One region of the Glaciecola siphonariae genome, then DNA from elsewhere that is predicted to be linked to it. Evidence: predicted binding sites of a transcription regulator. Region 1 holds the regulator's gene; each other region holds the start of a gene.
The links. The regulator sigma-54, encoded in region 1, starts transcription at its own class of promoters, with help from an activator protein. The targets are predictions, from matches to a motif close to GTTGGCACGNNNNTNGNNT.
Positions count from the first base shown of each region.

Region 1 (10,534 bases):
TATTACAAGCGTTAAGGTTTGATTGCCAGCAACCCCGCCCATACTCGGCACAATGGTATTGAGAATGGCAAGGACCGCGAGCTGACTAAGAGTTGCCTCAAACATATCGCTCACGGCTGCCGCTAAAAGCGCCGTCACCAGATTCACGCCTAACCAGACAGAGCGACGCTTGGTACTTTGGCCCACGGGAGCAAATGTATCTTCTTCGTCATCAAGGCCCGCCATACTCATCATGGAGTGTTCGGCGTCCTCACGAATAATATCGACTACATCATCAATGGTAATCCGGCCTACTAATTTGTGTTCATTATCCACAACTGGCGCTGACAGCCAGTTATATCGCTCAAACATGCTGGCGACTTCGTCATCGGGCGTATCGGCGCTAATAGCATCTGGTTCATCGTCCATGATGTCTGTGACAGAAATGTCAGGACTGGCGGTAAGCAAAGTAGCAAGTGATACGGTGCCAATAAGAATATCTTGGCGGTCGACAACGTAAAGGGTATCGGTATTTTCAGGTAGTTCGGTTTTTAAACGCAAGTAGCGCAATACTACATCTATGCTTACATCTGGGCGTAGGGTGATGGTGTCGGTGTTCATGATGAAACCGGCGGTTTCTTCACCATACGATAAGGCTTTTTCAGCCCTTAATCGGTCTTGGGCATCCATTGATTTAAGAATGCTTTGCAGAACGTTGTCAGGCAGTGAGCTTAAGGTCTCTGCCAAGTCATCGGTGTCCATCTCTTCGAGGGCATCAACAACTGTCGCTGGCATCATTTTACTAATAATGCCGTTTCGAACATCCTCCGACAGCTCTTCAATGACGTCTCCATGAAAGTCTGCGTCAAGCAGTCTCCATAGTTCGTCTCGAGTTTTTGTGGGTGAAGATTCAAGCAGAAGCGCGACGTCACTGGCAGGTAAATCGAGCAGCATTTTACGCACGCGCACAAATGCGCCGGCATTCAAAGAACGACCGATAGACTCAAGTCTAGCCTGCGTATTACTTAGTTCTGCGGTTTCTGACATGTTTACCCCAAGAGAAGTCAAGCGAGCATAAACGAAATGCTGAGGCTTCTAGTGGCATTATATCACCATAAAGGCTCATGAATACTTGATTTTTATGAAGTTTATAGTGCGCGAGGCCTATTAACTGACCTTGCTAAACGATGAATACGTATTTATTCGCTTTCGTCGAATTTGTTTTCAATGAGTTCACTGATAGCCACCATCGCTGCATCAGCATCTTTGCCAGTGCAGCTTACCTCAACGGTTTTTCCCTGGCCGCTTTCTAGCATCATAAGTGCTAAGACGCTATTGGCAGGCGCTGTATTATCTGCTTGCGTTAGCTGAATATCTGCCTCGAACTGCTTAGCGAGCTGTACCAGCTTGGTGGCGGCGCGAGCGTGCAGGCCAAGCTTATTGGTAATGGTTAGCTGGCGGGTCACCGAATGGGGTTTGTTCATTATTAAGCCTGCTTTGCGAGGATGTTTTTAAGTTCTCTATGCTTAACCTGCACGTCACCATGAGTGGATTTGAATGTTTCAGAGAGCGCTTGCGCCACATACACGCTGCGATGCTGACCACCGGTACAGCCAATGGCAATGGTTACGTAGCTGCGGTTGTTTCGCTCAAGATGAGGCAGCCAAGTCGTTATCAGATTTTGGACTTGCCAAATAAACTTCATAACTAAAGGTTGCCCCGCAAGAAACACCTCAACCGGGCCATCTAAACCCGTTAGCGGACGAAGGTCCGGGTCCCAATGCGGGTTGGGTAAAAAGCGCACGTCAAAAACATAATCGGCGTCTTTGGGAATGCCATATTTGAATCCAAAGGACTCAAACAAAATCACTAAGTCAGTGCTTTTTTTGCCTAACACGCGCTCCCTTATGAGCTCAGCGAGATCGTGTACCGACAGTTGATCTGTGTTTATATTTAAATCTGCTTTTTCAGCCACCGGCACAAGAATTTCTCGCTCAGCGCTAATCGCATCGGTAAGTGAATTAGATAATTTAAATAATGGATGCAAGCGGCGCGTCTCGCTATAGCGTTTTATAAGAACATCATCGCTGGCATCTAAGAATATGATGGTGATGTCCCAAAATTCTGGCAGGTATTCGAGAATTTCTGAAATCTCTTGCTCGGCCTTTGGCATGTTTCGCACGTCAATACTCACGGCAACTAGCTCGTGTTCGTCAGCGAGCGCATGGGTAAGGGTAGGGAGCAAATTTACGGGGATATTATCAACACAATAATACCCTAAATCTTCAAGCGCTCTGAGCGCGATAGACTTACCTGAGCCAGACCGGCCGCTTATTATTAACAGCTTCACACCTTGCTCCTGATTAATATTTGAGGGGGTCGCTTATGCTAGTGCAGCGACGATTTCATTTTTATTTTCGGCTTTTCTTATCGCTTTTACAATGTCTTTGTCGCTTAGTTTCCGAGCAATGCCCGACAATGCTTTCAAATGCGTTTCGGCTTCGTCATTGGGAACTAGAATTGCAAAAAAGATATCGACCGGTTTATTGTCGATGGCGTCAAACTCTATCGGCTCGTCACTTGTCACAATGATTGCCATTATTTGACTGATCCCGTTCATACGTCCGTGGGGGATTGCAATACCATTGCCAATACCTGTACTGCCCATTTTTTCGCGATTGAGCAAGCTGGTCAGAACTTCATTTTGATCTAATTGAGGGTGCTGCTTAATAGCAATTTCGCTAATAACTTCAAAAATGCGTTTTTTGCTATGACACTCAACCGAACATTGAGTCCGGTCGAGTGAAATGATGTCAGAAATGATCATATAAGGGTATCAACTAGTGCCGTCTAAGCTTTTCTTTGTGCTTGATAACCTGTCGGTCAAGCTTATCTATCAGAGAGTCTATGGCAGCGTACATGTCGGTATGTTCGGCGTTTGCAAACACTTCGCCACCGTTTAAATGTAGCGTCGCTTCTGCTTTTTGGCTCAACTTTTCTACGTTTAAAATTACATGCACATTGTTTATGTGATCAAAATGCCTTTCGAGTTTTTCAAATTTGGTATCCACATAAGTGCGCAATGAATCGGTGATTTCTACATGATGACCGGTAAGGTTTATTTGCATAATGCTAGGTCCTCTTGTTGCGTCTAAATTAGACTCTTTCGTTGATTAGATGGAGGAATGTGTAACGATTCCCGATATTTTGCAATTGTTCGCCGAGCAACCTGAATACCTTGCTCGGCAAGCATTTGCGCAATTTTGCTATCGCTTAGCGGTTTGTTTGCCGGCTCTACAGCCACGAGCTTTTTGATCAGCGCGCGGATTGCAGTCGACGAACAGTTTTCACCAGATTCTGTCGCTACATGGCTAGAGAAGAAATACTTTAATTCAAAAATCCCACGAGGCGTGTGCATATACTTTTGCGTGGTCACCCTAGAAATAGTCGACTCATGCATATCAACCATTTCCGCCACGTCATTTAACACCATCGGGGTCATTTTCTCTGGCCCTTTTTCAAAGAATTCACGTTGCTTTGACACAATACAGTGAGACACTTTAAGCAAGGTCTCGTTGCGACTCTCCAAGCTCTTTATAAACCACTTTGCCTCTTGTAAATGTGACTTTATAAATTGTGAATCGTTCGGATTTTTAGAGGTTTTTCCAAAACTCGCATAGGTTTCATTTACCGATAGCGCCGGAAGAGCGTCATTGTTTAGCTCTACCGTCCACACGCCGTTTTTCTTGTATACGTTTACGTCAGGAATGACATATTCAGGCTCGCGGCTGGAAATAGCGGTGCCGGGGCGCGGATTGAGCGTTTTGAGTAGGCGCATTACTTCGCGCAGCTGATCTTCCTTCAGCTTGGTTTTGCGCATTAAGGTGCGATAGTCTTTGCTGCCTAATAAATCCGCGTGCTGTTTGATGAGCTCCTTAGCTTCATCTAGCCAAGGCGTGCTTTCGTCAAACTGCTTTAATTGAATAAGTAAGCACTCTTGCACAGAGCGCGCGCCTGCTCCCACAGGGTCAAACATTTGAATGCGCTTGAGAACGCATTCAACCTCATCGAGCTCAATTTCTTCGTCATCTAAACTATCTAAGATATCTTCACTGCTGGTGGTTAAATAGCCCGACTCATCTATCGAGTCAATAATGGCGATGGCAATGGAGCGGTCAGTTTCGGAAAAATGCGTCAGCTCCATTTGCCAGATTAAATGGTCTTGTATTGATTCAGAGGTTTCCCCTTGAAAGACAAAATCATCATCGGGATTGCTACCTACCATTTTCACAGGCGCTGAGCTTGACCCCAAATATTCTTCCCAAGAGCTGTCTAGGGGGAGATCGTCGGGTAAATCGCCTTTTTCTAATGCATCGTGACTATCGATGCCGTCACTGCCAGATAAGTCAGAGTCACTCTCGGCAGAATTAGAGGCGCCGTCAGCATTGTTTTTTTCGCTGGAATCGTTTTTGTCACCTGAATCTGCGTCGTTAAAATCTTGTTCGGTAAGCTCCAGCAAAGGATTAGACTCTAATGCTTCTTGAATCTCTTGTTGTAAATCCAGCGTAGATAGCTGCAGCAATTTGATGGCCTGCTGAAGCTGCGGGGTCATCGTTAGCTGTTGACTGAATTTCAGTTGTAACGAAGGTTTCATTTACTTCCTTTGCTTACGTTTAAGCCCTTTATACGCGTTAACGCAGACTAGAGTGCAAACTGTTCGCCCAAATATACATCGCGTACAGTCTGATTGGCTAAAATTTCATCTGCTGTGCCAGAGGCGATTAATTCGCCGTGGCTGACAATATAAGCTAACTCGCACACGTCTAACGTTTCTTTTACGTTGTGATCAGTGATTAATACGCCTATATCGCGTTCTTTGAGCTGATATATGATCTTCTTTATATCATTAACAGAAATTGGGTCAACACCTGCGAAGGGTTCGTCGAGTAAAATAAATTTTGGATTGGCGGCCAAAGCCCTCGCAATCTCTACTCTGCGGCGCTCACCGCCCGATAAACTCATACCCAAATTATTTCGGATGTGGTTGATGTTAAAATCGTCAAGCAGTTCGTCGGCTTTTTGCTCTTGTTGCGACCGGCTGAGTTCTTTACGCGTTTGCAAAATGGCAATCAAGTTTTCGTATACGGTAAGTTTACGAAAAATCGAGGCCTCTTGAGGCAGATAGCCTATACCCTCACGCGCACGCTCATGCATAGGCTGGAACGTAATGTCTTTTTGGTCAATGTGAATTTCGCCTTTATCTAGCGGCACTAAACCCACGATCATATAAAATGTGGTTGTTTTTCCTGCGCCGTTAGGTCCCAAGAGGCCTACAATCTGACCGGTCGATACTTCAATGCTGACATCACGTACAACTTGCCTTGATTTATACGACTTCGCGAGATGTCTTGCTTGTAGCTTACTCACTGCTGCACCTCGTCGTTTTCGGGCTTGGTTTGCGTATCATCTGCCGAGAATGCGCCGGGGCTAATCACAGTGCGCACACTTTCTGCGCTGTCATCGTTACTTGTTGCTAAGACTTGTTCTCGGGTCATATCAAATACAATCATATCGCCCGTCACTCGCATTTCATTTTGCATAATCAGCGCTTCGCCTTTGAGTGCGATGGTGCGAGGCTCCACCTCATAAATTATTTCAGTGGCTCTTGCTTCCACCCATGTGCCGTCTTCTTTGCGCTGCTTATAGCTTGCCGGGCTGCCCGTTGCGATAATAATTTCTTTACCGGTGCCGTCGGCTGCATTGACCTCTACCTTGTCGGCAAGGAGTTCTAGACTGCCTTGGCGAATGATTACATTTTCAGTAAATATTGAGGTTTTAGCGCGTCCGTCGATGGCCTGACTTTTCGAGTCGAGTGTAACCGGCATACTAAAGTCTGTTGAAACGTTTGATTCTATCGCTTCGGCGTTAGACTCTGTTTGAAAAGAGTGGGCTGACTCTGATGCAAGCACAAGCAGTAATATGCTAAGGCTTTGGATTAAACTGGGTCTGTACATGTTCTGATAACTCATATTGTTGCGTTGCAAGGTTGCCAAATAAACCAATGCTTCTCACTTGGTAATCAACACCACTTATATTAACTACTTGGTCAGACGACAGGGTTTTATTTTCTAAATTAATCTCAATAAATTCCGTGCTTATTTCTTTAATAAACTCATCGGTTTGTAGATTAACAATGCGTACGTTTTTCTCGAGCTGGATACGATTGTTGCTGTAAAGAGTGCCTTCATCGGCAGTCACGCGCCAGGGGTCGCCATTGTCTAAATACAGGGTGTAGACTGGATTATCAAAAACCGCAAATCCAAGTTCGTCATAGTGCTCCATTTTGGTCGCCGCGACCTGATGACTCAATTTCCCTTCAATGTCGTATAGCTTGCTGTTGAGGTTGATAGCTCTATAGTTTGGCACCAAGGGAGAATCATCTTCCATGGATTCAAGCGCTTTTTCCTCTTCAAACAAAATAGGCAGGTAAAGTAAAAATACTGCGGTAAATATAAAGGCAATGCTGTATCCAATGCGATTCACATGCTTGCTCCATGCGAGATGTTGAGTAAGCCTTTTGCTTGCAGGACCAAGTCACAGAATTCTCTGACCGCACCTCGGCCACCTTTTAGCTGAGTAATATGATTCGCCTGACGTTTTACGAAGGGATGAGCATCGCTGACAGCAACTTTAATCGCGCTTAGTTCAAACAAACCTAAGTCAGGCATGTCATCGCCGATACTCGCTACTTGCTCTGTGCTAAGTCCATGCTCATTCATTAGCTGTTTGAGTGCATCGTACTTGTTTTCTTCGCCCTGAATAATAAATTTTGCGTTCAACGCTTGCATACGCTTATGCACAATATCAGAGCTTCTGCCGGTAATAACTGCTATATCTACACCGCACTGCGCGAGTGCTTTCACGCCATAACCGTCTTTACTGTTAAACGCTTTTAGCTCTTCACCATGATTGCCGAGATATATAAATCCGTCTGAGAGTACGCCATCAACATCGAGGACCAAAAGCCTTATTGACTTGCAGGCATCGAACAAAGATGCGGGCACATGGCCATATAGTGTTTCAATGTTTTCCATCTACACGACTCCAGCTTTTAATAACATGTGCATATTCAGCGCACCCACAGCGTGCATATCGTCATCCACCACAACTAAGGCGGTGATGCGTTTTTCCTGCATTAAATTAAGCGCATTTACGGCTAAATCATCAGCAGATAGGGTTACGCCGTTTGCGGTCATTACGTCAACCACGCCCGTGGTATGAACATTAATTTGCTTATCTAGTGTGCGCCGCAAATCCCCGTCTGTATAGATACCGATTACCTTGTTTTGTTCAACAATCGCGGCAAATCCCATTCCCTTCGATGACATTTCTAGTAAGGTTTCACTCAAGCTCGCGTCACTGTTAACAAGCGGTATTTCAGAGCCAGTAACCATTATGTCATTCACGGTAAGTAGTAAGCGTTTACCTAATGCGCCGCCTGGGTGTGAAAACGCAAAATCTTCAGCGGTAAAGCCTTTGGCTTCGAGCAGCGCTATGGCCAGTGCATCTCCGAGTACGAGAGTGGCTGTTGTGCTTGTGGTTGGCGCTAAGCCTAACGAACATGCTTCTTGGTTCACATGCAGCAGAAGCGTCTTTGTGGCAAATTTGCTCAGACTGCTGTTCGGCTTATTGGTGATGGCGATAATCGGGATGTTGAGGCGTTTAACGGCGGGTAGTAAGCCAATCAGCTCGCCCGTCTCCCCCGAATTTGATATCGCAATAAGTATATCGTCTTTGCTGAGCATGCCAAAATCGCCGTGATTGGCTTCGCCCGGATGCATAAAAAATGCGGGGGTACCGGTGCTTGCAAGCGTAGCTGCTATTTTATTAGCAATGTGGCCCGACTTACCCATCCCAGATACAACCACCTTGCCTTTGCAGAGCTTAAGCAGTTCGCAGCTTTCAGTAAACTGCTCGTCTAGCATTGAATTGAGGTGTTTAAGCGCCTCAACCTGAATGGAAAAGGTGCGCTGAGCAGAGGATAAATAGCTCATAACTAGCTAAACAGCCACATTTGATAAGCAAGGAATGTAACGACAAACACGCCGCCTTCTAAGCGCGATATTCGCCGCGTTCCTCGAATGTTAAAACAAAAAATAAACAGCAAGACGCTCAAACCTAGCATCACCATTGCATCTCGACTGGCCGCATTTTCGTCTAATATTCCCGGGTGTATTAGCCCCGGCATTGCTAAAACGGCCAATAGATTAAAAATATTTGAACCGATAATATTGCCCAAGGCTAAATCATCTTCTCCCTTGAGTACGCCGGCAACGCTTGCTGCAAGTTCAGGTAAACTCGTACCAATGGCGATAATCGTAAGACCAATGACTAGTTCGCTAATGCCAAAATAGCGCGCAATATTCACCGCTGAGTCGACTAAAAAATTAGCGCTTAGCGGCAGCAAAATAATCCCAACGACGACCCAGAAAATCGCCGTAGATGTGGCAACATCTTTAGGTATTTCAGTTTCGGTTTCTTTCAAAATAGGGTCGTTTTTATCAACCGTGAAAGACAATACCGCCATTCCTGCTATTACCAGCACAAATAAGGTCATCAGCACGATGCCTTCTATGCGAGATAAATAACTATCATCAATAAAGTATACCGCTAATAAGGTAACCAGAAGCATGACCGGTAGTTCGCGCTTGAGCGTGGTTGAAGACACCATTAAAGGTTTGATGAGTGCGGTGATGCCAAGTACTAATGCGATGTTGGTAATGTTAGAGCCAAGCGCATTACCTACCGCGGTATCTACATTGCCTGCAAGTGAAGCGGTGGCAGATACGACAATTTCTGGCGCAGAGGAACCCATAGCCACAATGGTGAGACCAATCATCATTGGTGATATACCAATGTTTTTAGCGAGAGCAGATGCGCCGTACACAAAACGGTCTGCGCTCCAGCTCAGTACCACTAATCCAATAACAAAAATAATTATATTTATTAGCACAAAATTCTTCAGGTCAAAGCCGACGATTTCAATGTCACAAATTGTAACGTTTTAGTATAAATAAATCACATTTATATGCTTCGAAATAAGCTATAACTACAAAATGTATCTTTATTTGTGTTTTATACGGCAGCTACGCTTGAAAAAGGCTAAAATGATATTACTTTGACCAGCCTGACTGAACGATTGCTCAAAACCAATGCCAAAGCGGATGTATGCAAGGTAGTTGATATTACTTAAAATTAATGATCATTAGCGCTTGCACAGCGGTATTTTAAACACACAGGGAACTTACATGTTGTTTGCAACATGATAAAAGACAATGTAATGCCACAAGACATCATCAAAATAGATAATATGAATTTCAGTCGCGCAGACCGCGTGATTTACGAAGGCATATCACTGTCGGTAAAGCGCGGCAGCATCACCGCTATCATGGGCCCTAGCGGCATTGGTAAAACTACGCTGTTAAAAATAATTGGCGGGCAGTTAAGGCCATCTGCCGGCAAGGTGATGTTTGAGGGCGAAGATGTTCACGGCATCAGACGTAACCAGCTATATGTATTGCGCCGGAAAATGAGTATGTTATTCCAAAGTGGCGCACTATTTACAAACATGTCGGTGTTCGACAATGTCGCCTTTCCCTTACGTGAGCACACCGAGTTAGACGAAGATATCATCCGCACCATTGTGATGCTAAAACTCGAAGCCGTGGGGCTTCGCGGGGCAGCTAATCTGCAGCCGAGTGAGCTCTCCGGTGGTATGGCGCGCCGTGCTGCGTTGGCGCGGGCCATTGCGCTTGACCCTGACTTGATTATGTATGACGAACCCTTTGCTGGCCAAGACCCAATCTCTATGGGTGTTTTAGTATCCTTAATTAAGGCCCTCAGCAAAGCGCTCAACGTGACATCGTTAGTCGTCACTCACGATGTGAGCGAAGTACTCACTATCGCTGATTACGTGTATATCATGGCTAATAAAAAGATCATTGGACATGGCACTCCTGCACAAATTAAAGATTCAGATTCTCCACTGGTACAGCAATTTTTAAACGGTACGGCAGACGGTCCAGTGCCTTTCCATTTTCCTTCCGACGACCTTGAAACAAGCTTTTTGGGGAGTCAAGAATGAATATGATTCAAAAGTTAGGCCGCTCTACGATAGACAAGCTCGCTGCCGTTGGTGCATCGAGCGTCATGCTGTTTGGCGCTTTATTCGCCTTACCTAAATGGAAAAATGTAGGCTTAACCATCCAACAAATGCACGTAGTAGGTGTGCAGTCATTGCTCATTATTTTGGTGTCGGGTTTGTTCATTGGCATGGTTATGGCTTTACAAGGTTACACGATATTGGTCAATTACGGCGCTGAGGGCAGCTTAGGTCCCATGGTTGCGTTGTCTATTTTGCGTGAACTTGGTCCTGTGGTTACCGCGCTCTTGTTTGCCGGGCGTGCGGGAAGCGCACTGACCGCTGAGATTGGCCTGATGAAAGCAACAGAGCAGCTTAGTTCACTAGAGATGATGGCCGTTGACCCTCAACGCC
Region 1 covers NZ_JBHSGU010000029.1:255,890-266,423, reverse strand. Annotated here, with positions in the region: gene mgtE (magnesium transporter) at 1-1,026, opposite strand, end outside; gene ACFO4O_RS17935 (HPr family phosphocarrier protein) at 1,179-1,463, opposite strand; gene rapZ (RNase adapter RapZ) at 1,466-2,329, opposite strand; gene ptsN (PTS IIA-like nitrogen regulatory protein PtsN) at 2,363-2,806, opposite strand; gene hpf (ribosome hibernation promoting factor) at 2,820-3,107, opposite strand; gene ACFO4O_RS17915 (RNA polymerase factor sigma-54) at 3,131-4,633, opposite strand; gene lptB (LPS export ABC transporter ATP-binding protein) at 4,681-5,406, opposite strand; gene lptA (lipopolysaccharide transport periplasmic protein LptA) at 5,403-5,993, opposite strand; gene lptC (LPS export ABC transporter periplasmic protein LptC) at 5,962-6,522, opposite strand; gene kdsC (3-deoxy-manno-octulosonate-8-phosphatase KdsC) at 6,519-7,073, opposite strand; gene ACFO4O_RS17890 (KpsF/GutQ family sugar-phosphate isomerase) at 7,074-8,033, opposite strand; gene ACFO4O_RS17885 (calcium/sodium antiporter) at 8,036-8,992, opposite strand; gene ACFO4O_RS17880 (ATP-binding cassette domain-containing protein) at 9,320-10,123, shown strand; gene mlaE (lipid asymmetry maintenance ABC transporter permease subunit MlaE) at 10,126-10,534, shown strand, end outside.

Region 2 (10,534 bases), on a different contig from region 1:
TAATGAGTGGGGATTTGGTCTTTTCCTCATGATACTGATGATATTTTGGTTACGCGTAGCGTCGCTAATCCACGCCCTATACCCTGAATACCTAGAATTCACGTTTGCAAATGCATGGCCGTTTTTAGCCTTAGGTACCATCGTTGGTGCTGGTTTTACGGTTTTAGTATTTTTTATCAGCGCCTTTACCCAGCCTATTTTATTGGAGCGCAAGGTAGACTTAGCAACAGCGGTTCTCACCAGTATGAACGCAGTATGGCGTAATAAAGTCCCGATGTTTGTATGGTCGTGCGTGATATTGTTTTCAGTGTTTTTGGGATTTGTCACCTTTTTCGCCGCCTTCTTGGTCATCATGCCTATCTTAGGCTATGCATCATGGCACGGTTACATTGCTACAATTGAAACCAAGCGCACGCGTAAGTTCGAATAATTCGCTTTTAACAATTAACCCTTTTCAAAACCACGGGCAATGCATAAATGTTTGCATCCCGTGGTTTTTTATTGTGTGGTGAGGCCCTATAAAGCTGGCTGCTTCTTAGTCAGCATCAAATTGATTGGTTAGCCACAGAGTTTGATAAGGCTGCAGGGTATGTTCAAGTTCTTCTGCATCTATTTGGTTTTGAGAAATTAAGTCTGTCCACTGCTCAGTTCCAATTAGATTAATGTCTGATAGATGCAAAGTTTGTGGCTCATCGGTAATGTTGGATATACAAAATATGCTCTGCTTTCTATCAATGCTTTGTCGCCAATAACCAAATAGTTCGTTTCTTAACTGCAGTGTGAACTGTGTTGCATTCGGGTGAAACGCACGCTGCGCTTTACGAATGTGCAACAGTTGCGTGATTTGCGTCAACACTTGATGATGCAAAGAATGTACGTCATCGAGCTCTTTTATTAAGGCCGTATCAATCCAGCGGTGACGGTTTATTGAACGGTTTTGTCCGGTATGAACAACCCGTTCCTCGTCGTTAGTTGTACCAATGAGTGAATGAATATAAATGCCCGGAACGCCTTCAAGGCCAAACATGATGGCGTGTGCACAAATAAAGCGCTCAATCTGCCATTGGTCTTCACCTTTTAACGTGCCTTTTAATGCATCAATTAGCGCGATATTCAACTCGTAAGGCTTTTGTTTTCCGTTGTCGCCTGTACGCCAGCCAACGCGCCCTCCAAATTTAAGAATGCAGTTAACCAAGTCATTAATTTCAGTATCGCTCAGTAAACCTTCGGCAGGGCGCAAACCGATGCCGTCATGAGAGGCGATGAAATTAAAATAGAATGTGCCGTTTTGTGCTGGCGGCATGCTCATCAGCCAGTTTTTTAAATATTGGCTTGAGCCACTTAGCAAGGTATTCACCAACAACGGCGGCAGCGAAAAATTATAAATGGCGTGCGCTTCATTGGCATTGCCAAAGTAGGTGAGGTTCTCTCTATTGGGTATGTTGGTTTCAGTAATAATTAATGCGTTTGGGTCTGCATGCTCAATGAGGGTGCGCAGTAGTCTAACCACCTCGTGTGTTTGTGGTAAGTTAATGCAGCTAGTGCCGGGAATTTTCCATAAAAATGCGATGGCATCTAGGCGGAAGATACGTGTACCTTTATCCAAATAAAGCCGAATAATATTAGCAAACGCGATGAGTACTTCAGGGTTTCTGAAATCAAAGTCGACTTGGTCATGAGAGAAGGTACACCAAACTTCTTTGACGCCGGTCGCCGTTGTGGTTTCTCTCAATAAAGGTGACGTTCGCGGCCTTACCACCTCAGATATGTCATCGGTTAATTCGGCAGTGAAGAAAAAGTCTTTGCCAGGCGATTTTTGCTCAACAAATTGCATAAACCATGCACTACGGGCAGAGCAGTGATTAATAACCAAGTCGACCATTAAGCCGAAATCTTCAGATATCGCCTCAATATCGTCCCACGTTCCTAAGGCCTCATTTACAGTTGAATAGTCAATGACCGAAAAGCCATCATCAGAACTGTAGGGGAAGAAGGGCAAAATATGCACATGATTGATGGTATGAGAACAATAGCGCTTAAGAAAGCCGTGCAGAGTCTGTAACGGCGCAGGAACAGAGTCATCGCTACCATGCGCGGCCTGCTGGTAGATGCTATCGCCGTAAGTAATGAGAATAACATCTTGCTCTGACCATAGATTTGTATGGGGGCACGGCGCTGTAATATTACAGTCATCTCCCTCAGTATCGGCCAAGCCCATTGACGCCATTAAACGCTCTGCGATTGTGGGCAGTGGGTCATCTAGGCTTACGTCAGCATAGATAAAGGCAAGCTGGTGAATTAACCGGTCTTTGAGAAGGCTTGCTACATCGCTCATTTTATTTTCCTTTAAATTCCTCAAAATCGGCTTCAACCGCATTTTTCAAGCACTCAAGCACATCTGGCTTGGCACTCGCTACGCGGTTCCAACTTGGGATAAACGGTGTTTCCATTGGGTTGTCTAGAAAGCTGCTGCCCGCTTTCATGATGTTCTGCGCAAACAGTTCAACTGCGCGTTCTTCTGAATCAATGTCTAATTTAAGTCCGTTCATCACGGCGTCGTTGTGATACGTTTCAATAAAATCGAGCGCGATGCGGAAGTAGGTAGCTTTAATCGTTCTAAAGGTTTCAGTATTGAACACCGTACCTTGGGTCGCTAGTTTGCGAAATAGTGCTTTGGTGATATCAATCGACATTTTCGACAAACCACCTTGATCATTGTTTAACGATAAGTCTTGATGTTTATGATCGTAGTTATGCGCGATATCGGCCTGACACAAACGGTTATGTGAATAGTTTCTGTGCATTTCAGACAAAACCCCAATTTCGAGGCCCCAATCACTAGGAATGCGGATGTCGTTGAGCACATCCCGTCTGAATGAAAACTCGCCCGCTAATGGATACCGAAAGCTATCCATATATTCTAAATAATCGTTGTGGCCCACAGCATGCTTTAGCGCTCGTAAAAGCGGTGTAACTAGCAAGCGCGATACTCGGCCGTTAATTTTTCCATCCGCTACTCGCGCATAAAAGCCTTTGCAAAACTCGTAATTAAACTGAGGATTTGCTACCGGATATATCAACCTTGCGAGCAATGAGCGTTCGTAGGTGAGTATGTCGCAATCGTGCAATGCAACGCTCTCTACACGGTTTGAGGCTAATACATAGCCCATGCAATACCACACGTTTCGACCTTTACCCATTTCTTTTGGAGCAAGTCCTAGCGCTTGCAATTCTTCATCTAGCGCTTTTAATCTAGGGCCATCGTTCCATAAAATACGATGACGCTGAGGTAGGCGGTCAAAAAATGAAAGGGCATGCTTAAACTCGTCCTGATTTGCTCTGTCGAGTCCGATGACAATTTCGCTTAAGTAAGGCACCTTTGCGATATGGTCTATGATATCTGGCAGTGCTTTTCCCTCGAGTTCTGAAAACAAAGAAGGGAGAATTAAACCCATGGGGCGGCGGTCGGAAAAACTGCGAAGCTCTGACTCTAAATCATCAATGTCTCGTGATTCTAAGTTGTGAAGAGTCGTAATGATGCCATTTTGATAAAAATCAGCCATGTCCGTGTCCTGTATTTGTATTGTTGTTTTTTAATTCGGGAATGATATTTTCGATACTTTCACGCCAACCGCTCGGTCCGTATTGTGTGCTAGTGTAAACGCCGTCTTGCCGAGTAAGCGGGGGAGGCGGATTAACCGGAGATTTGATACGCACGGCAATGGTGGCAGCCTCTAGCATGGCAATATCGTTATTGCCGTCTCCGAGCGCGATAGTGCTGAGCTTAGTCGTGAGACCTTTGTTTACTCGCTGGCGGGCATACTCTTTGCTGAGCCAAGTGAGTGCTTTGCCTTTATTTGAATCTCCACAAATGTGAATGAAACGACCGCCCACCAAGGGAAATGCGCCAAGTTTTCGCGCCTCTTCAATAAATAGAGTCTTATTGGCATCTGTGCCAGTCCACAAAACTGGCTCACCATACAAACGCTTAGCCGCTGCGGCCGCATCGGTATTACTCAAACCGGTAACCTCGCTGATGCGCTCAAGACTCATATTAGAAAAGCCTTCAAATTGACCGGCAAAGCGCTCTTTTAGTTTTGCCACAATACCTAACCAGTGACTTCGCTTAGATGCAAAGGTTTTTACCCAATAACCGTCTTGCCATATGGCTTCTTTAGGTTTAGCCGCAAATGCATTTTTGGGCATGTAAATAGCGGCACCATTTTCAATAATAAAGGGAGTAGCAAGGCCTAATTCCTTATGAATAACTTTTACCTCAGCGGCCGTTTTACTGGTGTTAAGAATAACCGGCACATTCATCTTTGCGAGCGTTTGCAAGGTGCTAAGTGCAGCCTCATAAGAATAAGAATGATGATCCAATAAAGTACCGTCTAAATCGCTAAAAATAAGCGCAGAAGAGGCGTCTTGAATTAATAGCGACATGAAACAATACTGCGTTGTGTGTTCAGTTCAAATACTTCGTTACAGCGTTTGGGTAATTCATATAAACCAAATTCGGTGATACGTTGATAGTGCTGAATAAAGTTAGCGATATCTGCGGGCGACATTCCGCCGGCGCTATTTCCGTTGTCAATATTTCTCTGCTGCATTTTACGCTCTTGCTCCAATCTCCATTGATAAATTTGCTCGAAAGAGGGGGCTTTCAACATGATTAAGTAGTTAAGCTTTTCAAATACGCCTTGGTAGTCTTCTTTTAAAGCATTATTGACATAATTTCGCCATATATGTGCGCTGTCGTGAGTTGATTCCAATGCGTTTGCGTCTACTGCCAATTGCTCAGGCGACTGCGGCGCAGCGCCAACGCACCAACCTTCCAATATGATAATATCAACCGAGTGAGTTATTTTATCCCAAGTGGCTTCGTTGGCTCTATCGTCAGAGGCTTTATCAAATTTTGGAATAGCGCAAGGCTGCGCTTGCAATAATGCGTGCAAGGTTTGTTGCATGAGCGCAAGGTCATGGGTGCCAGGAACACCTCGTGTTTGCAGCAAAGGGTGAATAGTCTTGGCCAGATGTGTTCGCTGGCTTTTTGTAAGATAAAAATCATCCAGTGACATGCTCACGGCGTTCATTTTATGAACTTGCCTAAATAAAGTGACCAATAATGCGGAAAGCGTACTTTTGCCACTTCCCTGCGCACCATTAATGCCCACAAACAAGGGAAGTCTTGCACCTTCTTGGTGCGAATTGTGCAAATCGCACAAGCGCGCTAACAGAGGAAGGTACCATTTCTTAGCTTCATGAATAAAGCTTACGGGCAGGCGCTCGTCCTCGATAAAGCGATTTAAGCAGTCGTTGATTATCAAGCTAGTGCCTTAGACGCGCTATGGCCTGCATAACGCGGTATAGATGAAGGTTTTTCAAATAAACGTGGGGGAAAAAAATAGAGTTCGCTAGTGCTTTGCATCGTTTATAGTCTCCAAAACTCAACATCATAGTTATGTTTAAAACAACATAAAAAAAGCAGGTGCTTTATGCTTATTATGCATAATACAGTCTGGTGCCTAAGCATGTATTACACAATGCGTGCCAACGCAGATGCTGCTCATCAATACCCAATCGACTCGATGTAAGCCTTATTTGCTCGCAATGAAGGTAGCCCGTCGTGGTGCGCTATACCCTTCAATGGTTTTGGTGGCGTCTTTAGGGTCTAGAAAATCTTGTAAAGAGTGATTCGTCATCCATTCGGTTGTGCGCTGCTCATCAATACTCGTAATGCAGTCATCAACCAGACGCACGTCTTTAAAGCCGACTTTGTTCAGCCAAAGGGTCAGGGCTGCACTGCTCGGGAGAAAATACACATTACGCATTTGCGCATAACGTCCAGACGGCATGAACACGGTATTTTCGTCGCCCTCAACAATAAGCGTTTCTAATACCAGTTGCCCATTTGCCTTCAACTGTTGTTTTAGCTGTTTCAAAAACTGCAGTGGGTCAGGGCGATGATATAGCACACCCATTGAAAATACGCTGTCAAACGCTTCGCATTGCGGCATTTGTTCAATGCCAACAGGCAAATAATGAATATTATTATTGGCTGCGTATTTTTTCATGCAATGAAATTGGTAAAAAAACAATATGGTAGGGTCTATGCCTATCACTTGGTGTGCGCCGTGCTCGTGCATTCTAAAAAGGTGGTAGCCGCTGCCACAGCCAACGTCTAGCACGCGAGCGCCTTGAAGACTGCGAATGTGCGGGGCAATGCGGTCCCATTTCCAATCCGAACGCCACTCGGTGTCAATATCAACACCAAAGAAAGAAAAAGGGCCTTTTCGCCATGGCATGTATTGTTTTAATACATTAACGAGTGCTTGTTTCTTGCCGTCTGATAGTGGTGGTGAGCATTCAACTGACACCACATTTGATACATCAAGCTTGAAATCGTCGGGTTCTGGAAGCCCTTTCAGCTGTTTCTCCCACTTTTTAGCATCTGCGTGCAGCTGACTGGTATTGATAGCGTTAAGCAGGGGTAAAAGTTCGCTCAATGCAGCCTGCAGAGGCGTTCCCATGCAAGCAGTAAAAAAATCTGTTTTCCATTGGTCAAACTGCGAAAAGCGAATATCAGCACGACTCATAATTATGACTCTGTTAATTGGGGGGCGTTGAGCAAATCGTTTGCGATATCCTGTTTGATAGCGATAAGCGACATGAAGTTAAAATGCTGAAACCAGACGCTTGGGTGCTCAAAGCCAGCCTGCTCAAGTCGCTGCTTATGTTGCTTGAGTGTATCTAATATCATGACGTTCTCGAGCGCTGTGCGCTTTTGGCTTATTTCTAGGTCTGAATAGCCATTTTCACGCTTGAATTCATGGTGCAGGTCAATTAACAGACTGTCCATAGAATCACTCGAGGCGCTAATTTTCTCAGACAAGATAAGGGCACCTCCTGGCTCGAGTGACGCATAAATTTTATCGATAATGGCTTGGCGCAAACTCGGATTTATAAACTGAAGTGTGAAGTTAATGACCACAAGTGAGCAAGCCTGAAACTCAAGCGCGGTTATATCTGCATGCTGTACCTGAATGAACGCATCATAATTGTAGGCGCCAACATGCTCTTTACATCGAGTTACCATGGCAGGAGAGTTGTCAATCGCTTCTATCGTCAACGCCTTCCCCACGTTGTATTTTGCAATCGATAGGCTGACATTGCCTAAAGAACAACCAAGATCATAGACCCTCGATGATGTATCTGTAAAGCGACGCGAAACACGCCCAATACCGTCTACAATCGTTGTGTAGCCTGGGACTGAGCGGTTTATCATGTCGGGGAAAACGTCAACAACCGACTGATTGAACTTAAATGGAAAAAGGTCTTGTTTACTCTCTTTAAACAGCCTGTCTACCTTGTTTTTCTCTGTTTTGTTGCTCATTTAATATACTTATGGTTAATAGTAATGCAGTGGTGAGTTGACGTATGATTTTATAATATATCAGAGCTCTATTCTTAATCCATTAAGCGAACACATTGACGCTGCTTATCAATTCGTCAATACTGAACAACGATTGAAAGCTTAACGTTGATGGAAGTGAGCCATTATAGTGAAAAGGGATTAAATTTACACATGTTGAAGTTTTTAATTGCTGACGATCATCCTTTGTATCGCGAAGCACTAATAGCAGCTCTGAACACCGATTTTGAAAAAGTAAAATATTTTGAATCCGATTGTCTAAACACCACGTTAAGCACATTAAATAAACACCGGGCGATGTCGCTTGTACTGCTCGACCTAAACATGCCAGGGTGCGAAAACTTTTATGGTTTGCTCAGAGTAAGGCAACGATTTCCTGATATTCCGGTGGCAATCATTTCTGCGACCGAAACACTAAGCGTGGTCTCGCAGTCGATGGAATTTGGCGCGACTGCCTACATCCCAAAAACAACGCCAACCTCTCAAATCATCGAGGCTGTTAAGGCAGTCATTAAAGGCGATACGTGGTTGCCAGCTGAGCTAAAGGATAGAGTTGCGGAAGTGCAGGGTGACATTTTAGATATTGCCGAGCAAGTGCGCCGTCTCACACCAAAGCAATTTCGCGTCTTACGCTTATTGCGAAAAGGTTTAATGAATAAGCAAATTGCATCTCAATTAAATGTTACTGAAGCCACGGTGAAGGCTCATATAAGTTCTATCTTTAAACAATTTAACGTAAGATCACGTACTCAAATACTCGTGAAAATTGAAAAACTACAGTTGGAATAATGACGCCGAACATATTGCCATTGATTGACCTGCATCGACATCTTGATGGCAATGTTCGTGTTTCAACCATCCTTTCCCTCGCCCAACAATATGATCTTCCCCTACCTGCGAATACCCAAGAAGCACTAGAAAAGGCAGTATATATCCAAGACCGAACCAGCGATTTGATGGCCTTCTTGCAAAAGCTTGATTATGGTGTGTCGGTATTGGCCAGCTTAGATGCGTGTGAACGCATCGCTTTTGAAAACGTTGAGGACGCTTTTAAGGAAGGTTTGGCGTATGTTGAGCTTCGTTTTTCTCCGTACTATATGTCGCTTGCACACAAACTGCCTCTATCTGAGGTGGTGGCTGCGGTAGTGCAGGGCACGGCCAGAGGGATGAGAGCGTATAAGGTGAAGGCCAAGTTGATTGGTATATTGAGCCGAACTTATGGGCAAGATGCCTGTATGGAGGAACTTAAAGCGCTACTCGCTCACAAAGACGCGATAGCAGGGCTCGATTTAGCCGGTGATGAAGCAAATTTTCCTGCTGCCATGTTTGTTGAACATTTTAATAAGGCAAAAGCGAATACCGACTGGCAATTCACAATCCATGCGGGGGAGGCGTCTGATGCTCAAAGTGTATGGGATGCCATTAATCTGTTGAAGGCAACCCGCATCGGTCATGGCGTGCGCGCTATTTTTGATGAGTCGCTAATGCAGTATATGACCGAACATCGTATCGGCATAGAAAGCTGTGTTACCTCAAATTATCAAACCGGTACATGGCTCGACATTGATAATCATCCAGTGAAACAGTTTTTAGCGCACGGTATTCCCGTATGTCTCAACACTGATGATCCCGGCGTATCAAATATTAAGCTTGCAGATGAATTCAAACTTGCGCGAGAACGTCTGAACTTAAGTGATAGTGAAATTGATACACTAAAAAGCAATGCGATTGATATCTCGTTTGCTTCGAATGATGAAAAGCAGACCTTGCGCGGGCTGTATTTATAATGAAATTATGAGTCGCAGGCGAATTGCGTGGACTTCGGCAGCTATTTGTTTAGCCTTAGTTTGAAGCTCACCAGAAAGCGTTAATACGCAAACAACTTCACACAAAAATTAAAATCCCAGAATCAAGAATCAAGAATCAAGAATCAAAAATCAAAAACAAAAAAGCCGAGTGTTAAATAACATCTCGGCTTTTTACATTTAGCTAATGCGCTGCAGTGTCATCTAGTGGGCTCTGACGCGCTTAACCCTAGCTAAACCTTACTTTTATTAAAAGTAAACTAGGAGTGCCCAATCACGCACTAAGCGGCCTTAGCGGCTTTTTTACGCGGACTGGCTTTCTTTTTCAGCTTTTCACTCGTTGACATCAGCAATTCTTCTGGGCTGAAGTCATCCACGTTAATGGTGCGCAAGCGACCGGCTTCGGTTTCGCGCAGTAAGCTTGCCTCTTCATCGCTAATCAAATTAGCTGCTAAGGCTTTATCTGCCAGTTTATCGAGCTGCGTCATCGGAAGCTTTTCGCCCAAAGCCTTACAAATGCGGTCGAAGATTGGCTCAGTCTTGATCACGTTATCAAGCGTTTGCTCTAAATCTCCGAATAAACTGCCCTCTACACGAGTGAGATACTGACCGTCACCTATGCGACTTCTAGCGCTGCATGGATTCTGCAGAATATGCGCAATCTCATGCTCAATTTCATCAGATGGCTTGTCAAATCTCTTACCGAAAGGTTGAACCAACACGCGCAATGTCCACGCTACTGGGGCAACAGGGAAGTTGCGAATGAAGTCGTCTATCGCCACATCGATTTGGTGCAAACTGTCTTGCATGGCCCAATGAACAAAAGGTAAATCCTCTTGCAGGCGACCCTGCTCATCATAGCGTTTGAGCACTGCACTACACAGATACAAATGGCTTAAGATATCGCCTAAGCGAGCAGACAGTCGTTCGCGGCGTTTTAGAGAACCACCTAATACACCCATGCTAATATCAGTTAGCAGTGCAAGGTTCGCTGAGTAGCCTTGCAGTGCGCGATAATATTTTGAGGTCTCGTCTTTAAACGGTGTCGCACTCAAGCGGTTTTTGCTTAGTCCGAACCATAATGAACGCAGCGTATTACCGAACGCGAAGCCAATATGACCCCATACTGCCTTGTCAAACGCGTCTAGTTGTTCGTTTTTGTCTTCTTTCTGAGCTGCGTATATTTCATCTAACACGTACGGGTGACAGCGCATTGCGCCTTGCCCAAAAATCATCATGTTGCGGGTGAGAATATTTGCACCTTCTACGGTAATCGAAATAGGCGTGCCCTGATAAG
Region 2 covers NZ_JBHSGU010000002.1:549,954-560,487, forward strand. Annotated here, with positions in the region: gene ACFO4O_RS03845 (DUF2189 domain-containing protein) at 1-430, shown strand, start outside; gene ACFO4O_RS03850 (sugar phosphorylase) at 536-2,335, opposite strand; gene ACFO4O_RS03855 (glycosyltransferase family protein) at 2,337-3,563, opposite strand; gene ACFO4O_RS03860 (HAD-IIB family hydrolase) at 3,556-4,443, opposite strand; gene ACFO4O_RS03865 (kinase) at 4,431-5,327, opposite strand; gene cmoB (tRNA 5-methoxyuridine(34)/uridine 5-oxyacetic acid(34) synthase CmoB) at 5,598-6,596, opposite strand; gene cmoA (carboxy-S-adenosyl-L-methionine synthase CmoA) at 6,599-7,393, opposite strand; gene ACFO4O_RS03880 (response regulator transcription factor) at 7,586-8,221, shown strand; gene add (adenosine deaminase) at 8,221-9,219, shown strand; gene fadE (acyl-CoA dehydrogenase FadE) at 9,519-10,534, opposite strand, start outside.
Region 2: a site for sigma-54 is predicted at 5,537-5,555, ahead of ACFO4O_RS03865 (kinase). Genes of this name have one in related genera too.

Region 3 (10,534 bases), on a different contig from region 1:
GCACACAGTAAACTCTCATATTAACCGTTTACGCTCAAAAATTGAAAACGATGCTACCCAACCCGATTATGTGCAAACGGTATGGGGAGTGGGGTATAAGTTTAACAAGCAGCAAGGATAAAAAATGCGCCTGCCTACTCTTTGTTTCTATCAACGCTTGGCGGTGTCACTGGTTGCCGGCTTTTTTTTGGTCATTGCTCTGCTTGCGCTTGCCTCCAGTCACTTACAAACCTCTATTCAGCGCGAGGGCGAGCAGCGCCTGCATTTAGAATTGGCAGGGCATCTTGTTCACGATAATCCGCTGCTGCAAACCGGCGTGTACGACTATGATGCGCTAAAGAACCTGTTTCATACTTTAATGCTGTTAGGCCCTAGTTTTGAATTCTATTTTTTAGGTCCGCAGGGCGACGTGTTAACTTACTCAGCTAAGCCCGGTGAGGTGCTCAGAGATAAAATTGATTTACAACCTATTTTGCAGTTGATAGACAACTCCGACAGCCTTCCACTTTACGGTGATGACCCTAAATCCCTAGACAACAGCAAGATATTTTCAGCGTCACCTGTTTACAACGGTGAGCAGCTGCAAGGTTATTTATATGTGATTATTGGTGGCTCTCAATACGATTCAATTATCGACAGCATCCAAAAAAGTAAAGGTGCACAGCAGTTTGCCATGATCATAGCAGCAGGCTTGGTATTTTTATTATTCGCACTTTTACTGTTATTTAGACTGCTTACCGCACCTCTAAAACGTTTATCTGATGATATGGATGTGTTTAGGTCGAGCGGGTTTGATTTAGCAGCTTCAGGGGTTACCTTGCAAAATTGGCGGGATGATTCACGCAATGAGGTTCAGCGCTTGGGGTTTTCTTTCAACGAAATGCTCAAGCATATTAACAAACAATGGCAGCAAATCCGTCAAACCGACCAACAGCGCAAGTCTTTACTCACCGACTTGAGTCACGACTTACGCACCCCACTCGCAAATTTGCAGGGATATATTGAAACTCTTTCTATCAGAGGGGAATCATTAACGCCGGTTGAACAAAAGCAGTTTGTTGATATTTCACTTAAAAACCTTCTCAATCTTAAGCGGCTAATAGACCAAATTTTTGAGTTGGCATATTTAGAAAGTGGGCACGTGAAAATTAAACTGGAGGCTTTTTTACTCACCGAGCTGCTGCATGATATCGCCGCTAAATTTGCTATAAAAGCACAAGAGAAAAACATAACGCTTAAGGTAAATGTAGAAGCAGCCCAGGCCTACGTGAGCGCCGACATTGAAAAGCTGGAGCGGGTGCTTACTAACCTTATAGGTAATGCAATTAGGCATACACCAGAAAATGGAACGATTGAACTTAAAATTTCGCATGAAGATGAGCGCATTGGTGTGAGCGTAATTGACAGCGGTATTGGTATTGCTAAAGATGAGCTTCCACATATTTTTGATGCTCGCTATCAGGCGAGTAATACCGAGCGCGACGCCAATACTCATGTTGGATTAGGTTTGGCCATTAGTCAAAAGCTCATTGCATTGTTTGACTCTACATTAAGCGTGAGCAGTGAGCTAGGCTGTGGCACTACATTTCAGTTTAGCCTAGCAAAAGCGAATAGTGCTTAGACACATGCAGCAGGGCGATTTTTCTCAATACGATTAATCGCCCATACCTAGCTCTTTGAGCTTTCGAGTCAGAGTGTTCCTGCCCCAGCCTAAACGTTTTGCAGCCTCCTGCTTATGGCCATGAGTATGTTTGAGCGCGCAGTTTAACAATATGCGCTCAAAATCAACTTGAGCGGTATCTAAAATATCGTTTCTGCCGGCAATCAGTTGCTTGTTTGCCCAGTTTGACAATAACACCGTCCAGTCATCAACCTGATTAGCTTGCTCAACGTCCTCTACCGTTGTTGTTAGCTCTGGCGGTAGGTCGTTAGGCAAAATCTCCTGTCCGCTTGCCATTACAGTGAGCCATCGGCAGGTATTTTCTAACTGGCGGACGTTGCCCGGCCAAGCTAACTCGCTGAGCCTCTGAGAAGCACTTTTCGATAGGCTTTTCATCTCAACCCCAAGCTCTTTTGCCGCTTTTGAGAGAAAATGCTTAGCTAAAATAGGAATATCTTCTCTGCGTTCATTGAGTGATGGGATGTGGATGCGAATAACGTTCAATCGATGATATAAATCTTCTCGAAATTTGCCCTCAGCCACTCGTTTTTCTAAATTTTGATGCGTTGCGGCAATGATACGCACATCTACAGACACCGGTTGATGGCCGCCAACCCGATAAAACTGACCATCTGCCAACACCCGAAGCAAGCGAGTTTGCACATCTATAGGCATGTCGCCAATTTCATCTAAAAACAAGGTGCCACCATCGGCTTGTTCAAAACGTCCTGTCCGGGCATTTTGCGCACCTGTAAACGCGCCTTTTTCATGCCCAAAGAGCTCAGACTCTACTAAGTCAGCCGGTATGGCTGCCATGTTGAGAGCAACGAAGGTTTGTTTGGCTCGCGGGCTGTGTTTGTGTAGTGCTTGGGCTACGAGCTCTTTGCCCGTACCCGATTGACCATTGATTAAAACACTTATAGAGGAGCGCGATAACCGTCCGACGGCTCGAAACACCTCCTGCATTGCAGGTGCTTCTCCGATGATTTCTTTACTGGGGTTTTCAACCGCAGCAGATTTTTTAGAGCTAGTTTCACCGGCATGTTCTAGAGCCCGCTTAATGAGCTCTATTGCATCATCCATATCAAAGGGTTTTGGTAGATATTCAAAAGCCCCTCCCTGATAAGCATTTACCGCGCTATCTAAATCGGAGTGAGCGGTCATGATAATGACAGGGAGCTCAGGAAAGTGTTGATGCACCTCTTCAAGCAAGGTCATGCCGTCCATTTGCGGCATTCTTACGTCGGAAATAATAACCTGTGGCGAGCGCCCAGATTCTATTTGCAACAGCAAGTCTTCTGGATTATCAAAACTCATGCAGCCTATTTGCGCAGCTTTAAGCGCTTTTTCTAATACCCATCTTATCGAGCTATCGTCATCGACAATCCAAACAGGTTCAATCATGTGTTTTCATCCTTTGTAGACAGCGGAATATGGAAGGTAAATTCGGTGTAGCCAGGAAAGCTTTCCACATCAATTTTGCCTTTATGATGGTCAGCCAAGGTTTGTGCAATTGACAAACCCAGTCCAGAGCCTTTTCGTTTGCTCGTAACCATGGGGTAGAACAAAGTATCTTTCAGTTCCTTAGGGACACCAGGGCCGTTATCAATAATGCTAATCAATGCACATAGCGTATGGCGTTTTCCCTTGATTACACACTGGCGTTCTATACGGGTGCGAAAACCAATCACTGGGTTTTCAACTTTTGCACTTTTTAGAGCCTGGCTTGCATTACGAGCAATGTTTAGCAATGCCTGCTGCAGCATATCTGGGTCGGCGTAAATATCGGGAATGGAAGGGTCGTAGTCACGCTCAATATGAATGTGGTAAGAAGCATCGGCTGCAATAACGGAGCGTACTTTTTCAATTATCTCATGTAGATTGCACATACGTTTTTGCGGAAGAGAGTTGGGTCCAAGTAAACGGTCAACTAATGCCCGTAGGCGATCAGCCTGATCAATAATCATTTGGGTAAACTCGTGGTGCGCGGGGTCGCTTAACTCTTTGCCTAAAAGCTGTGCTGCACCACGAATACCGCCAAGTGGATTTTTAATTTCGTGTGCTAATCCGCGTATGAGTTCTCTTGCGGCCATTTGCTGTGCGTATTGCTGAGTTTCTTGTGAAATTTTTCGTTGCTTGTCGATGGGCAGAATCTCTATGAGCAGATGTTCTGTCGTATCTTGTTCAAGCTGCGTGGCTTGTAAGTCGACCATTACTGCGCGGCCGTCTTTAAAACAAAGCTGGAGTTCTGAAATGCTGAATTCTTCGCCCGAGTGAAGCGCATCAACAAAACGCTGGCGATTAAAACTGTCGGATATGAAGAAGTCGTTTAGTGGGCGCTCCTTCATTTGGCTAAAACCGGTTTCTAGCAGGTTCAGCCCAGCGTCGTTCACGTAACAAACGTTCAAGTCAGCGTCTACGACTAAGACCGCGGTTTTCAGGGTATGCAGTAGAGCGGGTAAATTAAAGCTTATTTCTTTCGACGACATTTCCTAGCCTATTGCACCTGAATGGTGCAGGGCATCATTTTGTCGCATTGTGACCTAATTGGTAAATGAAAGCAATTTACCTTAGAACAACTAATAACCGATTGTTTTTAATGGTATTTAGTTGTTTGAATTACGAATCAATATCGACGCCTGATGCAAATACAGGGTTTGTTGCTCAGATGATGCAATTACCTTGCCCGTACCGTCAGTAAATAAGACCTTGTAAGCATGTTCCCCGCGATCGATGTTTTCAAGATTAAACACCCCTGATTGAGAGGAATATTGTTGACCATTAAAATCTAATAGGTAAGTGCCAGCAGTGTCAGGCTGTATGCGGCTCGCGATACGAATATCACCACTGTTATTGCGTACTGTTGCGCCAGGTGATGGGCTCAATATAGATAAGCGATAGTTTGTTTGTTGTTGAGCTTGCTGTTGCGTTTGAGCTGCCGTGTTTACAGGGCTAACCGGTGCAGATTCTATTGTTGTACTGGGGCTCGAAAACTCAAGCTTTTCAGCACCCGGCGAGGGTGAATCACTAAAGGTTACTGTACCGTCTTCGTTAACAGTCTTATAAATTGTGGTTTGTGCGGTGGCCACACCCATGACAAAAACCAGTGCCAACAAAATAGTTATGCGCATTCGTCTATCTCCATATATGTGTTGTGGGATAACAAGCCCTTCGATGCAACAAAATGCTCAATGTTTGTTGCAGAAGCATCGATAAACGCAAAGGCACTTCCCATCCACCTTATCTTTACGTAAGTGTACTGTATTTGTCTTAAAAAAAAAGCCTGCATCAATGCAGGCTTTGCGGCTTGAGATTATCGGCTCAAGCATGTCGCTCGCGCCAATGATGCCTTAGCAACTGTAATACATATCAAACTCAACAGGATGAGTTGTCATGTTAAGTCGCTCAACTTCTTCGCTCTTAAGGGCAATGTACGCGTCAATCATTTCGTCACTCATTACACCACCGGCTGTTAAGAAATCGCGGTCAGCATCAAGTGCTGCAAGTGCTTCTTCTAGTGAGCTTGCCACCTGAGGGATACTTGCTGCTTCTTCTGCAGGTAAGTCATACAAATCTTTATCCATAGAGTCGCCAGGATGAAGTTTGTTTTTAATACCGTCAATACCGGCCATTAACATAGCAGTAAACGCCAAGTAAGGGTTGGCAGTTGGGTCAGGGAAGCGAACTTCAATTCGACGTGCTCTGTCGCTGGTCACGTACGGGATACGGATAGACGCACTACGGTTACGTGCAGAATATGCCAACATAACAGGTGCTTCAAACCCTGGTACTAAGCGCTTGTAGCTGTTGGTAGACGCGTTAGCAAAGGCATTAATTGCCTTAGCATGTTTGATAATACCACCAATGTAGAACAAAGCATCTTCAGACAGACCAGCATACTTGTCGCCAGCAAAGATGTTTTTGCCATCTTTACTAATTGATTGGTGGCAGTGCATACCTGAACCGTTATCGCCAACAAGTGGTTTTGGCATAAATGTCGCGGTTTTGCCATAAGCGTGCGCAACATTATGTATTACATACTTATAGATTTGAATTTCGTCGGCTTTTTTCACCATCGAATTAAACAAACAAGCAATCTCGTTTTGACCTGCGGTAGCAACTTCATGGTGATGCGCTTCAACTGTGAGGCCCATTTCTTCCATAACCATACACATGGCAGCACGAATATCGTGAGCTGAGTCGACCGGAGGAACAGGGAAATAACCGCCTTTAACGCCTGGGCGGTGGCCCATGTTGCCACCTTCATAGTCTGCGCCTGAATTCCATTTTGCTTCTTCAGCATCGATAGAATAAAAAGAACCTGCCATATCGGTATGGAATTTTACGTCGTCGAACAAGAAGAATTCTGGCTCTGGACCAAACAATACAGTGTCTCCAATGCCAGTAGACTTAAGGTATTCTTCAGCACGTGCGGCAACTGAGCGAGGGTCTCTTGAGTAACCTTGCATAGTAGACGGCTCTAAAATATCACAACGAATATTAATTTGAGTCTCTTCGGCAAACGGGTCGAGTACCGCGGTAGATGGGTCAGGCATGAGCACCATGTCTGACTCATTGATGCCTTTCCAGCCAGCAATAGATGAACCGTCAAACATTTTACCTTCTTCAAAGAAGTCATCGGTTACTTGGTGTGCAGGGATTGAAACGTGTTGTTCTTTACCCTTTGTATCTGTAAAGCGCAAATCGATGAATTTCGCTTCACTTTCTTTAATCAGTTCTAATGCCGACTCAATTGACATAGTTGTCCTCCAAAAAATATGTTGTGCGGATCACGTGAGCTCAGGTGTTCCATGTGGGTTTTACGCGTATCCTAACGGCAGCGCTACATTATTAATAGCACGTTGCGGCCGTTGAATCTACAGGCGCACCTTGCCCGCAAAGTAGCGATATTCATGCCATAAGTAAATCAGTTTTAAGTGGCTGATTATATTAAGGTTAACTAGAAAAGCGTTCATGAAAATTGCCGTTATTGCACTGTAATAGTGCGATTTACCTGGGTCTGGTGATCATTTTAGTGCAAAGAGTTCTGTCGCTTTGTCCTGTCGCGCCGTCAGGCGAAGAAATTAACAAGCCGCTGGGCAATTTAAGTAAGGCGCTTGTTTTTTTGTCTACTGATCGTTACCCCGTTTGTTATCAAGCATTATTTTACAAACAATAGAGGATAAGGTTACTGTGATGTAAACCGCATGTCTGATTTCATGTGTTTTTTCTGAAAAAACCGATTTGCGTCTAAATTTATTAGCGCTATGGCTGTTAAAGCTGTACAATCCGCCGCCAATTGTTTCGCATCTATGCTTGCTAAATGTCAGCTGGCTGTAGGATGCGTTTTTTGTTTTGAGAGTAAATTCATGTCTGCCCCTATCGCACAATTAAGAAATATCGCCATCATTGCCCACGTTGACCACGGAAAAACAACGCTGGTTGACAAGCTGCTTCAGCAGTCTGGTACCCTTACCAACCGCGGCGACGCTGAAGAGCGCGTAATGGACTCTAACGATATTGAAAAAGAGCGCGGTATTACTATTTTGGCGAAAAACACAGCCATTAACTGGAACGACTACCGTATTAACATTGTTGACACCCCAGGACACGCCGACTTTGGCGGTGAAGTAGAGCGTGTTATGTCAATGGCAGACTCTGTATTGTTGTTGGTTGATGCGCAAGAAGGTCCGATGCCGCAAACGCGCTTTGTAACCCAAAAAGCCTTCGCCCAAGGCCTCAAGCCGATTGTTGTTATCAACAAGATTGACAAGCCAGGCGCTCGTCCAGATTGGGTAATGGATCAAGTTTTTGACCTTTTTGACAACCTTGGTGCAACCGATGACCAGCTAGATTTTCAAGTTGTCTACGCGTCAGCGCTAAACGGCTGGGCGTCGTTAGATGCCGATGTGCCTAGCGATGATATGACGCCATTGTTTGAAACAATCGTTAAGCAAGTCGCTCCACCTGATGCAGATTCAGAGGGTGGTTTCCAAATGCAAATTTCACAGCTTGATTACAACAGCTACGTTGGCGTTATCGGTGTAGGCCGTATTAAACGTGGTAAGGTTAGAGTTAATCAACAAGTCACTGTTGCTATGGCAGCAGGCGGCACACGTAACGGAAAAGTCAGTAAAGTATTAGGTTACTTAGGGCTCGACCGACACGATGTAGACGAAGGTTCGGCGGGTGACATTGTTGCAATTACTGGATTGGGTGAGCTAAAAATTTCAGACACCGTGTGCGATCCTTCGAAAGTAGAAGCACTACCTTTGCTTTCTGTAGATGAGCCTACGGTAACGATGACTTTCCAAGTAAATACGTCTCCATTTTCGGGTAAAGAGGGTAAGTTTGTTACCTCTCGTAACATTCTTGAAAGACTGCAAAACGAGCTAGTGCACAACGTAGCCTTGCGCGTAGAAGAAACAGATAACCCAGACAAGTTTAGAGTATCTGGACGTGGTGAGCTTCACCTAGGTATTTTAATTGAAAACATGCGCCGAGAGGGTTACGAACTTGCGGTTTCGCGCCCTGAGGTAATTTTAAAAGAAGAAGACGGTAAACTAATGGAACCGTTTGAGACGCTTACCATTGACTGTGAAGAGCAGCATCAAGGGTCGCTCATGGAGCAATTAGGTTTGCGTAAAGCCGAGCTCACTAACATGTCGCCAGATGGTCGTGGCCGCATTCGAATGGACTTCATTATTCCAAGCCGTGGTCTTATCGGATTTCAAACAGAGTTTATGACTTTAACGTCTGGCTCTGGTTTGCTTTACCATTCATTTGATCATTATGGCCCGCACAAAGGCGGCACAATTGGTCAGCGTAAAAACGGTGTTTTGATTGCCAATGCTGCGGGCAAGGCACTAACTAATGCCTTGTTTAACTTGCAAGAGCGCGGTCGTTTGTTCATTGGGCATGGAGTTGAGGTTTACGAAGGGATGATTATCGGTATTCACAGCCGTGAAAACGACCTGACAGTAAATGCGCTTAAAGGTAAGCAGCTTACTAACGTTCGTGCATCGGGTACCGATGAGGCTCAAACACTCGTGCCGCCAGTGAAAATGTCGTTGGAGCAAGCGCTTGAGTTTATTGATGACGATGAATTAGTTGAAGTAACGCCAGTAAGCATCCGCTTACGTAAGAAATTGCTCACTGAAAACGAGCGTAAGCGAGATTCGCGAACTAAGTCAAAAGAAGGCTAAGTTTCCGCTTAAGAATACAAAAAACGCTCAATGGCAACATTGAGCGTTTTTTTATGGGCATTTTTACAGTGGCTCTTGCTACTATAAACTTACTATACGCACACGCCTATTTATGCGTGTGGCGACTGATTAACCATTGCGTAAACTTGCGTAGCATAAGGCTGGGAAGAAAGCGCTCAGCATAATAAATAGACTTAGCGCGCTTACCCGGAATAATCAACGGCTTACGCTTTAGCAAACCTTTGATGATATATGCTGCGGCCTCAGGCACAGTTAAGGTGCCAGCCATATCTTTGATTGCTTTTGTTGCTGGGTGAATAGAGCGTGACTCTGCCTGTACCATGGGAGTGTCGATGGAGGGCGGACAAATAATGCTTACATCAATGCCTAGCGCAGCAAGTTCTAACTGCAGCGCCCGCGCCATCCCTACAACGGCAAATTTTGTGGCCCCATAAGACGAATACCCATATACACCGCTTATGCCTGCCATAGACGCTACCAGTGCCAATTGCGCGCCGTTATCGAGATGAGGAATGACAGAGGCGACCACGTTTCTTGTGCCAATAACATTAATATCCATAATGGTTTGGAACTCGTCATGGCTGGTGTGCAAAAAGGGTTTAGAAATTAATATACCGGCACAGTGAATACAGATATCAATTTGACCAAATTTGCGCACTGCGTAGTCGAGTTGCTGCTTGAGAGTAGCCGGTTCGGTTATGTCGACATGCAAAAAATGGACTTTTTGCTGCATGCTTGCACCGGCCTGCAGGCTTTCTTGCAACTCTGGGTTTGCCTGCTTATCTACCAACAGTAAGCTATAGCCTTTTGTAAGATATTGTTCGGCGAGCTCGCGGCCAAGACCGCTGGCGTAACCTGTGATTAAAATTGAAGAAATAATGAAACACCTTAAATGTAGCAAAACCGACCATATGGTAACCGATATCTAAGCGTGTGTAGATTGTTTTAGCTCGCATATTATTGCTTTTACCAAGATGCTGGAGATAAACAAGGCCCTAGCATATGCAACACCGCAAGCTTGGTTATATGCCATAACATAAGCAATATTTGATGAGAAAAAATTCCATGTTAGTCTTACGGCATTCATACAGAATCGCTAAGAGTAGTTGTTAAGCGGAACTTGATAGTCTCGCACTCATCTTTACTTGGTATTGATGCAACATATCAAGGAAATACAGCGACAAAAAATAACAATAAAGAAGCATAAGGCCCTATGAATTTCGACCAAAAACCCGATCGTGCCAGCTCCTATGCCTACAAATGGGAAAAGTACAAAGACACAAATATTTTGCCTTGCTGGATAGCCGACACAGAATTTAGATGTGCCCAGCCCATTTTAGATGCTTTATTAAAGCGAACCGAGCATGGCTTGCTTGGCTACACTTTACCTAAGCACCACCGCGGTGCACTGCAGGCTATTAAGCACTGGTGTAAAAAGCGTTACGATTGGGAGATAGAAACAAACTGGATTGTGTGGACGCCAGGTGTTGTGCCAGCTTTTAATATGGCGAGCAAGGCATTTTCGAAGCAAAATGAAGGGATTATTGTACAAACGCCTAACTACCCACCTTTACTTGCAGCTCCGCGAATTAACGAGCGTGAGCAACTATGCGTGCCTACTGTGCTAGAAAACGGTCGCTGGACGCTA
Region 3 covers NZ_JBHSGU010000002.1:2,087,106-2,097,639, reverse strand. Annotated here, with positions in the region: gene ACFO4O_RS10510 (response regulator transcription factor) at 1-121, shown strand, start outside; gene ACFO4O_RS10505 (sensor histidine kinase) at 125-1,621, shown strand; gene glnG (nitrogen regulation protein NR(I)) at 1,655-3,064, opposite strand; gene glnL (nitrogen regulation protein NR(II)) at 3,061-4,149, opposite strand; gene ACFO4O_RS10490 (DUF4124 domain-containing protein) at 4,267-4,791, opposite strand; gene glnA (glutamate--ammonia ligase) at 5,011-6,420, opposite strand; gene typA (translational GTPase TypA) at 7,030-8,865, shown strand; gene ACFO4O_RS10475 (SDR family NAD(P)-dependent oxidoreductase) at 8,972-9,787, opposite strand; gene ACFO4O_RS10470 (MalY/PatB family protein) at 10,100-10,534, shown strand, end outside.
Region 3: a site for sigma-54 is predicted at 6,563-6,581, ahead of glnA (glutamate--ammonia ligase). Genes of this name have one in related genera too.